Regions from separate parts of the Clostridium sardiniense genome, predicted to be linked through region 2. Evidence: a T-box and tRNA genes for the amino acid it is inferred to sense, from the RefSeq annotation. Region 2 holds a T-box; the other holds one or more tRNA genes.

What was found. A T-box is a leader RNA that pairs with one kind of tRNA and senses whether it is charged. The one in region 2 lies ahead of pheS (phenylalanine--tRNA ligase subunit alpha), so its partner is inferred to be a tRNA-Phe.
Region 1: it encodes a tRNA-Phe, which carries the amino acid that the T-box ahead of pheS (phenylalanine--tRNA ligase subunit alpha) is inferred to sense. The anticodon was not compared.

Annotation. Positions count from the first base shown of each region.
Region 1 covers NZ_JAIKTU010000021.1:419-5,134, reverse strand. The annotation lists gene K5V21_RS17890 (GNAT family N-acetyltransferase) at 1-41, shown strand, start outside; gene K5V21_RS17885 (MerR family transcriptional regulator) at 279-1,100, shown strand; gene K5V21_RS17880 (B3/B4 domain-containing protein) at 1,182-1,883, shown strand; rRNA gene rrf (5S ribosomal RNA) at 2,100-2,216, shown strand; tRNA gene K5V21_RS17870 (tRNA-Phe) at 2,223-2,298, shown strand; gene K5V21_RS17865 (copper homeostasis protein CutC) at 2,352-2,960, shown strand; gene K5V21_RS17860 (hypothetical protein) at 3,238-3,438, shown strand; gene K5V21_RS17855 (hypothetical protein) at 3,507-3,707, shown strand; gene K5V21_RS17850 (uracil-DNA glycosylase) at 3,839-4,516, opposite strand.
Region 2 covers NZ_JAIKTU010000004.1:65,390-70,105, reverse strand. The annotation lists gene K5V21_RS05410 (TrkH family potassium uptake protein) at 1-923, shown strand, start outside; gene K5V21_RS05405 (potassium channel family protein) at 936-1,604, shown strand; gene K5V21_RS05400 (TrmH family RNA methyltransferase) at 1,618-2,400, shown strand; T-box leader at 2,444-2,665, shown strand; gene pheS (phenylalanine--tRNA ligase subunit alpha) at 2,728-3,747, shown strand; gene pheT (phenylalanine--tRNA ligase subunit beta) at 3,780-4,716, shown strand, end outside.

The DNA.
Region 1 (4,716 bases), on a different contig from region 2:
ATACTTTAGAGAAAATACTTATGTATGAATTTTACTTATAAGGAATGAGAAGGAATCTATGATTGGTGTTTCCTTGATGAGGCATTAAAGAAAGCTTTACAATTATGTTTCGGAAATTAAGGTTCATAATTTTAAATTATATACAACAATAAATATAATAAATGTTGATACTGCATTATTAATAAATGAATTTGCAGTATTTTTTGTTATAGAAATTTTTAGGTTTATATTATGGTAAAATAATACTAAAAATTGCTTGATAATATAGGAGATACAAAATGAAAAATCTATTTACAATTGGTGAGATATCAAAGTTATTTGATATTAATAGTAAAACATTAAGATATTATGATGAAATTGACTTATTTAAGCCAAGATTTATAAATAAGGAGAATGGATATAGATATTATTCCACAGAGCAATTTGAGCAATTAAATACAATAAAGTATTTAAAGGCATTAGGTACACCACTAAATAAAATAAAACAGCATTTAGATAATAGAAGTATAGATAATATTATGGATTTATTTGAAACTCAAAAAAAGATAACTGAAGAAAAGATAAAAGAGATGGAGTTTATAAAAGATAAAATACAAAAAAGAATAGAGACTATTAACTATGCAAGACGTTATGATAATTTAGATATTATACAAGAAATTGAATTTGATAGTAGAATTGTTGCTATTTTAAGACAAAAGATAAAAACCTTTGATGATTTAGAACTATCTATTAGAAAGTTAGAAATAACAGCAAATGAAAAAGCTTCAATCTTTAATGGAAAGGTTGGAGTATCAATTTCTTTAGAAAAACTAAGGGAAAGGATATTTCAAGGGTATGATTCAATTTTTGTTATAGTAGAAGGTGAGAATTATAATAAACGATTCTTAAAAGTATTACCTAAAGGCACTTATGTATGTGTAAGGTTTAACGGAACTCATGAAGAATCACCTTTATATTATGAAAAGTTACTAAAGTATATTGAAAATAAAGGCTATAAGATGTTAGAAGATTCAGTAGAAATAACATTGATAGATTTTGGATTAACAAACAAAGAATCTGAAATAGTAACAGAAATTCAAATATTAGTTGATAAGTATTGACATTCCATCTACTGGAATGTTTATAATACAAAACATTAGAAATATTACAATTATATGTTAATAAGTATTTAGGGGGCTAATATGAAATTTATAGTAGATAGAGATGTTTTTAATAAACTCGACAATGTATGTTTTGGGGTAGTAGTAGCAAAAGGTATTGATAATTCTAAGGATAATATTGAGATCAATGAATTATTAAAAAATATTATAGAACTAGATGAAAGAAAATTCGAAGGTAAAAAAGTTAAAGAACTAGAAGAAATAATTTATTATAGAGATGCTTTTAAAAGCTTGGATATTAATCCTAATAAGTTTATGGCATCAAATGAGGCAATGCTTACTAGAGTAGCTAAAAAGAAAGGATTGCCTAATATTAATCCTATAGTTAATCTTGGAAACGCTATTTCTTTAAAATATCTAGTTCCGCTAGGAGCACATGACATTGATACTGTTGGTGGAGATATTTATGTTAAATTCTCAAAAAAAGGAGATAGTTTCATTCCATTTGGCTCAGAAGAGAAGGAATACTTAGAAGATGATGAATTAATATATTTTGCAGGAGATAGGGTTAGAACAAGGAGATGGATATGGAGACAAAGTGAACATGGGAAGATAGTATCAGAAAGTAAGAATATATTTTTCCCTATAGATGGATTTACTGATAAAAACTATGATGAAGTTATATCTGCAAGAGATGAGCTTGCAAAATTGCTAGAAGAAAAATTAAATTGTGAAGTAAAAGTAGGATTTATAGATAAAAATAATAGTGAGTTTGAAATATAAAATTGATTAATAAGGAATAGGAGACTGTATTGAGCAGTCTCTTTGTATTATGGACAGAATAAATTATTATATAAATTAAATTTATTATATTTATTTTTACTTTTGTATAACCGTGTATAATAATTTAGTAGTTAAATAAAAAGAGATAAAAAACATTATAAAAAATAAAAAAAAGTCTTTGACACTTTACTAAATATTAGTTATAATATGTTTGTATCTAGTGATGATGGCATAGAGGAAACACTCCTTTCCATTCCGAACAGGAAAGTTAAGCTCTATAGCGCCAATGGTACTGCACGGGAGACTGTGTGGGAGAGTAGGACGTTGCTAGGTTTGTATGGCTCGATAGCTCAGTTGGTAGAGCAGCGGATTGAAGATCCGCGTGTCGTAGGTTCGATTCCTACTCGAGCCACCAGAAAGCACTAACTTTTGTTAGTGCTTTTTATTTTTTATAAGAGGTGAAGAGGGATGAAATTAGAGGTATGTGTGGGAAATTATAAGGAGGCTATAGCTGCTTTCAAAAATGGAGGAGATAGAATAGAACTATGTGATAACCTTCAAGAAGGGGGCACAACTCCTAGCTATGGAACAATAAAAAAATCTGTTTGCGATATAGATATACCTATAAACGTAATAATAAGACCTAGAGGTGGAGATTTTAATTATTCAGATGAAGAGTTTGAAATAATGAAAGAAGATATTAGGATATGTAAAGAGCTTGGAGTAAATGGTGTAGTTTTTGGTATTTTAAATGATGATAATAGTATAGACATAGAAAGAAACAAAATACTGAAAGAAGAGGCTGGAAGTTTAAGTACAACTTTCCACATGGCATTTGATGAAATTGAGGACAAAAATTCTGCTATAGATGTATTAGTTGATCTTGGAATAGATAGAATACTTACAAAAGGTGGATCAACCAACGCTCCAAATAACTTAGATAAATTAAAAGAATTAGTTGAATATGCTGGTGATAGAATTATCATAATGCCTGGTGGCGGTATAAATTGTAATAATAGAGAGCATATATATAATATGACAAATGCAAAAGAATTACATGGAAGTAAAATAGTATAATTTAAAGATAGTATAAGGATAGATATAAAGGATAGTCTATCCTTTATTTATATAAAATATTAACCTGTACACACCAAATTTGTAATTAAATTGTAAATAATAACTCATTAAATAGTATATAATATAATAAAGTATTCAAATTAAAACTAAGTAAGCTATAAGAGAGTATCACAATTAAAAAATATTTTCTTTTTATATAAGTGTTATTTAAGCTTTGCTTAAGAAATTATTAAGAAGTATATTTTATAATAAAAGTAAGATTATGGGTTTGGGAGTGATGATGGTGTTTGAGAAAGCTAATTTAACAGAATACGAATATGAGTTAGTTGCAAAAGGAATAGCATTTGGAGTGGGAAGTGGAGTTTTAATTGGGACATTAATAGGAGAAGTGGTTTTATTCTTTTCGCTAGGAGGCGTGATTGGAATAATATCTACTTTAGCATATACATTTTATAAAAGGCTTAAAAGTTTTAAGTAAATTGGAATCATACTTAGCATTAAAGCATAATATTATATAAATATAATGTTTTACTGGAGAATATGAAAATGGAATTTGTATTAACATCTGCAATTCTAGTCTTTATAGCTTTATTAGTAGGAAGAAAGTCTATTTTAGTATGTAAGGATAATGAGGATTTGAAGAAACCTCTTTATGATGAAGAAACCCTAATCATAATGAAAAGATATGATTTAATAACAGATGAACAATATAAAAAAATGATTATTACTGTAAAACAAAACATATAGATGGAATTTTATTAGGTATGTATTTTAAATAATACATACCTTTTTTAGGAAGAATAAATAAGTTCAAAGTGTTAGATGATTAATGAGAAGTAATTCTCATTAATCATCTTTTTTATAAGAAACATTAAAAATTATAGATTTTCAATTTGCCAATCAATTGGACTTTTATTAACACTTTCTAAAAAGCTATTAGTTTTAGAAAAAGGTTTAGATCCAAAGAAACCTCTCGAAGCTGATAGGGGACTTGGATGAACTGATTGTATTATATAATGTATAGGGTTAGTGATTAGATCTTTCTTTTTAATTGCGTTATTTCCCCAAAGTATAAATACTATTGGATCTTTTCTTTCGTTTAATAAAGAAATAATCTTATCAGTAAATATAGACCAACCTATTCTTTGATGTGAATTTGCTTTTCTAGCCTCTACAGTAAGTGTTGTGTTTAATAAAAGTACTCCCTGATCGGCCCATTTTTTTAAATACCCATTATTAGGTATGTAGCACCCTAGATCATGGTTGAGCTCTTTATATATATTTACTAATGATGGTGGAATTCTATTTCCAGGTTTAACTGAAAAACTAAGACCGTGCGCTTGATTTGGACCATGATATGGATCTTGACCAAGTATAACAACTTTTACATCTTTATAAGGGGTAAAATGAAGCGCATTAAATATATCGTATTTATCAGGATATATTGTTTTTGTACTATATTGATTCACAAGAAAGTTATGTATCTTTTTATAATAATCTTTATTAAATTCATCTTGCAATAAATCGTTCCAATCATTTTTTAAGATGTTTGCCATAATAATCACCTCCTTAGTTTAAAGTATATCATATGAAAAAATATAAAAGAGGGGGGATTTTGCCTTAAAATATTCTGAATATTAAAAAAAAGGAGAAAAACAGTACCAAGAGTATCAATATAAAAAAAACATAGAAAATATGCATAATTTAAAGAATAATGGAGATAATAAAATTACATGACAAAATGTACTATAAGGGG
Region 2 (4,716 bases):
TTGGAGCGCTTTTATTATCTACGCAATTTATTCCGCAATTTGGATTTCTAAAAGGAGTCTATTTTAGTATATTCCATTCAATATCAGCTTTCTGTAATGCAGGTTTTGATTTGTTTGGAGGATTTAGCTCAGTTACTGCATATTCAAGTAATGCTGTAGTATTACTTACTATAAGTAGTTTAATTATAATAGGTGGACTTGGTTTTACTGTATGGCTTGAATTATATAATTACAGAGGTCTTAGGAAGTTATCTGTACATTCAAAGATAGTAATATTAATTACAGTGGTACTATTAATTGGTGGAACTATATTAATGTATCTATTTGAAATGAATAACCCTCAAACTATAGGAAATATGGGATTCGGAGATAAGATACTTAATTCTTATTTTGCTTCAGCGTCACCAAGAACTGCTGGATTTAATAGCGTATCTACAGATGGGATGACGAATTCAGGAAAGTTCCTAACTATAATATTAATGTTTATTGGTGGATCACCAGGATCAACAGCAGGTGGACTTAAGACAGCAACATTTGGTATAGTTATTTTAACTGTTATATCAGTTATAAGAGGTAGAGAAGATACACAAGTTTTTGGTAGAAGATTTTCAAAAGAGTTAGTTTATAAATCATTTGCTCTTTTAATAATAGGTATGGCTCTTGTTATAGGGGTCTCTATGTTATTATCTATTACGGATCCAAATGAATCATTTATAAATATACTTTATGAAGCAACATCGGCCTTTGGTACAGTTGGACTTACAACTGGAGTTACTCAAAGATTAAGCACAGCAGGAAAAATAATAATAATGATAACAATGTATTGTGGTAGAGTTGGACCTATGACTGTAGCTTTAGCATTTTTAAGAAATAAGAAAAAACAGACACATAAATATCCAGAAGGAAAGATTTTAATTGGTTAGGGGATGAATTAAATGGTAAAGAAGCAATTTGTAATTATAGGTCTTGGAAGATTCGGATCATCAGTAGCTGAAACTCTTTATGGACTTGGAAATGATGTTCTTGTTATAGATAAGGATGAGGATTTAATTCAGGATATATCTGATAAAGTTACTCATGCAGTTCAAATGGATGCAACAGATGAGGGTGCACTTAGAACTTTAGGACTTAGAAACTTTGATGTTGCAGTTGTAACTATTGGATCTAATATACAGGCTAGTGTTATGGTTACACTTTTAGTTAAAGAACTTGGTGTTAAATATATAATTGCTAAGGGAAATAGTGATTTACATGCAAAAGTATTATATAAGATAGGTGCAGATAGAGTAATATTACCTGAAAAAGATATGGGAGTTAGAGTAGCCCATAATTTAGTTTCAGAAAGTATTTTAGACTTTATTGAATTATCACCAGATTACAGTATTATGGAAATAGAAGCACCGGAAGAATGGCAGAATAAGACTATAAGTGAATTAAAGCTTAGAAGTAAATATGGAATTAACGTTATGGCTATAAAGAGAGATGATGAGATAAACCTTTCTCCTCCAGCAGATTTCATAGTTGAAGGTAAAGATATATTTGTTGCGATAGGTTCTGCTGAAGACTTAAGCAAGTTAGAAGGTATGATAGTTAAATTTAACTAATGAGGTGCAGAATTTGATTTATATAGAAAGTAAAGATAACGCTATATATAAAGAAACAAAAAAATTAAAAGATAGAAGAAATAGAAACAAACAAAAAAAATATTTAATAGAAGGTTTTAGATTAGTAGAGGAAGCCCTTAAAGCTGGAGCTAATATAGAAACTATATTTTGTTTTGATGAATTAGAGAGTAAGATAACAGAGCTTATAGAAAAATATAATTATAGTGGTAAAATATTTAAGTTAAATAGAAGTTTGTTTTTAGAGATTTGTGGAACAGAAAATCCACAAGGAATTCTTGCAGTAGTCTTAATGGATAGCAATGATAAATTATTAAATGGTGAGTTTTATCTACTATGTGATAAAGTTCAAGACCCTGGTAATCTTGGAACTATAATAAGAACGGCACATGCAGCTGGGATTGATGGGATTATATTAACAAAAGGTACAGTTGATATATATAATGATAAAACAATAAGATCTACAATGGGATCTATGTTTTATATACCAATAATACAAGACGATGATTTTAGTATAATTAATGATTTAAAAGAAAGAGGATTTTCATTAGTAGCTACTTCATTAGAAGGGAAAAATGACTTTTTTGATGAAGATTTAACTGGTAAGATAGTTATAACAGTAGGGAATGAAGGTAACGGAGTATCCGATGAAATTTATAATATATCAGATAAAAAGGTAAAAATACCTATGCCAGGAGGAGCGGAATCATTAAATGTAGGAGTAGCCACTTCTATAATTCTTTATGAAAGAGTTAGACAAATAAGAAGACTATTGTAATTTTAGAAAATAATATGTATAATCTAAAGTATAATTTTAAATTAATAAAGCGTTGATCAAGAGAGTAGGTATAATTAGTTTTTTTAGGGAGAAATGGCCATAGACTGTAAGCTGTTTTAAAAACGTTATATTGAAGTTCACTTGGGAGTTCTAACTATGAATTTAAGTAGTAGTTAGCGGGTAAAATCGTTAAATTTACGAGTTGGGTCTATTTATTTTTGTATTAGACCAATTAGGGTGGTAACGCGGATAATCCGTCCCTTGTTATAGGGGCGGTTTTTTTTATGTAAAATTAATTTGGAATTGTTAAGAAAGGAGAATTTGAATATGCAAGAACAATTAAAAAATATTCAAGAAGTAGCATTAAAAGAAATAACAAATGCTAAGACTTCTTCAGAAATTGAAGAAATAAGAGTAAAGTACCTTGGTAAAAAAGGAGAACTTACAACTATACTTAGAGGTATGAAAGATGTATCAAAAGAAGAAAGACCTTTAGTAGGTAAGATGGTCAACGAAGTAAAGGCTACTTTAGAAGGAAAAATAGAAAATATTTCCAAGGAAATAAAGAATAAAGAAAAGAATGAAAAGTTAGCTAATGAGGTAATAGATATTTCTCTTCCAGGAAAGAAGAACAGATTAGGAAAGAGACATCCATTAGACTTAACTCTTGAAAGTATGAAAGATATATTTGTTTCAATGGGATTCACTATTGAAGAAGGTCCAGAGATAGAACTTGATAAATATAACTTTGAAGCTTTAAATATACCAAAGGATCATCCAGCTAGAAGTGAGCAAGATACATTCTACATAAATGATAATCTTGTTTTAAGAACTCAAACTTCTCCAGTTCAAGTTAGAACTATGGAAAATCAAAAGCCACCAATTAAGATGATCTCACCAGGAAAAGTTTATAGATCAGATGATGTTGATGCAACACATTCACCTATATTCTATCAAATGGAAGGGTTAGTAATTGATAAAGGTGTTACATTTGCAGATCTTAAAGGAACACTAGAATTATTTGCAAAGAAGATGTTTGGAAATAAAGTTAAAACTAAATTTAGACCTCACCATTTCCCATTTACAGAACCTTCAGCAGAAATGGATGCAACATGCTTTGTTTGTGGAGGTAAAGGATGTAAAGTGTGTAAAGGAAGCGGCTGGATTGAAATATTAGGTTGCGGTATGGTTCATCCTCAAGTACTTAGAAATTGTAACATAGATCCAGAAGAATATTCAGGATTTGCATTCGGATTTGGTGTTGATAGAATGGTTATGCTTAAGTATGGTATAGATGATATAAGATTATTATACGAAAGTGATATGAGATTTTTAGATCAATTCTAAAATATTTTAGTTTAAAAACAGGAGGTAAGAAAATGAAAGTACCATATAGTTGGTTAAATGATTATGTTGATATAAATGTAAATGCTACAGAACTTGGAGATTTATTAACTCTTACAGGATCAGCATTAGAAGGAATAATAGTTCAAGGAGATCTTATAAATAGAGTTGTTACTTGTAAGTTTAAGTCTATTGAAAAACATCCAGATGCAGAAAAACTAAACGTATGTCTTGTTGATATTGGAGAAGATGAAGATCTTCAAATAGTAACTGCTGCAACAAACATGAAGGTTGGAGATATTGTACCGGTTGCCCTTCACAAATCAACATTAGCAGATGGAACAGAAATTAAAAAGGGAAAACTTAGAGGGATTGTTTCTAATGGTATGTTCTGCTCAGAAGCTGAACTTGGACTTAAGGGGGAAGATGAAGTTGATGGACTTATGATTCTTCCATCAGATGCTCCTTTAGGTGTTGAAATTAAAGAATATTTAGGACTTAAGAAAGAAACTTTAGATTTTGATATTACATCAAATAGACCAGATTGCTTAAGTATGGTAGGAATGGCAAGAGAAACAGCTGCAACTCTTAGAACAACATATAAGATGCCAAATATGGAGTATAAAACTACTTCAAATATAAATATAAATGATGAATTAACAGTTGAAGTTAAGGACTCTTTATGTAGAAGATATATGGCAAGAGGCGTTAAAAATGTAAAGATAGGACCATCACCTAAGTGGATGCAAGATAGACTTTTAGAAGCTGGTGTTAGACCTATAAATAATATAGTTGATATAACTAATTTTGTAATGCTTGAAATAGGAGAACCTATGCATGCATTTGATAAAAGAGAAATTAAAACGAACACTATAGTTGTTGAAAAAGCTTTAAATGGAGAGAAGTTTATAACTTTAGATGATTCAGAAAGAGAATTAGATGATACAGTTTTATGTATTAAAGATGGAGAAA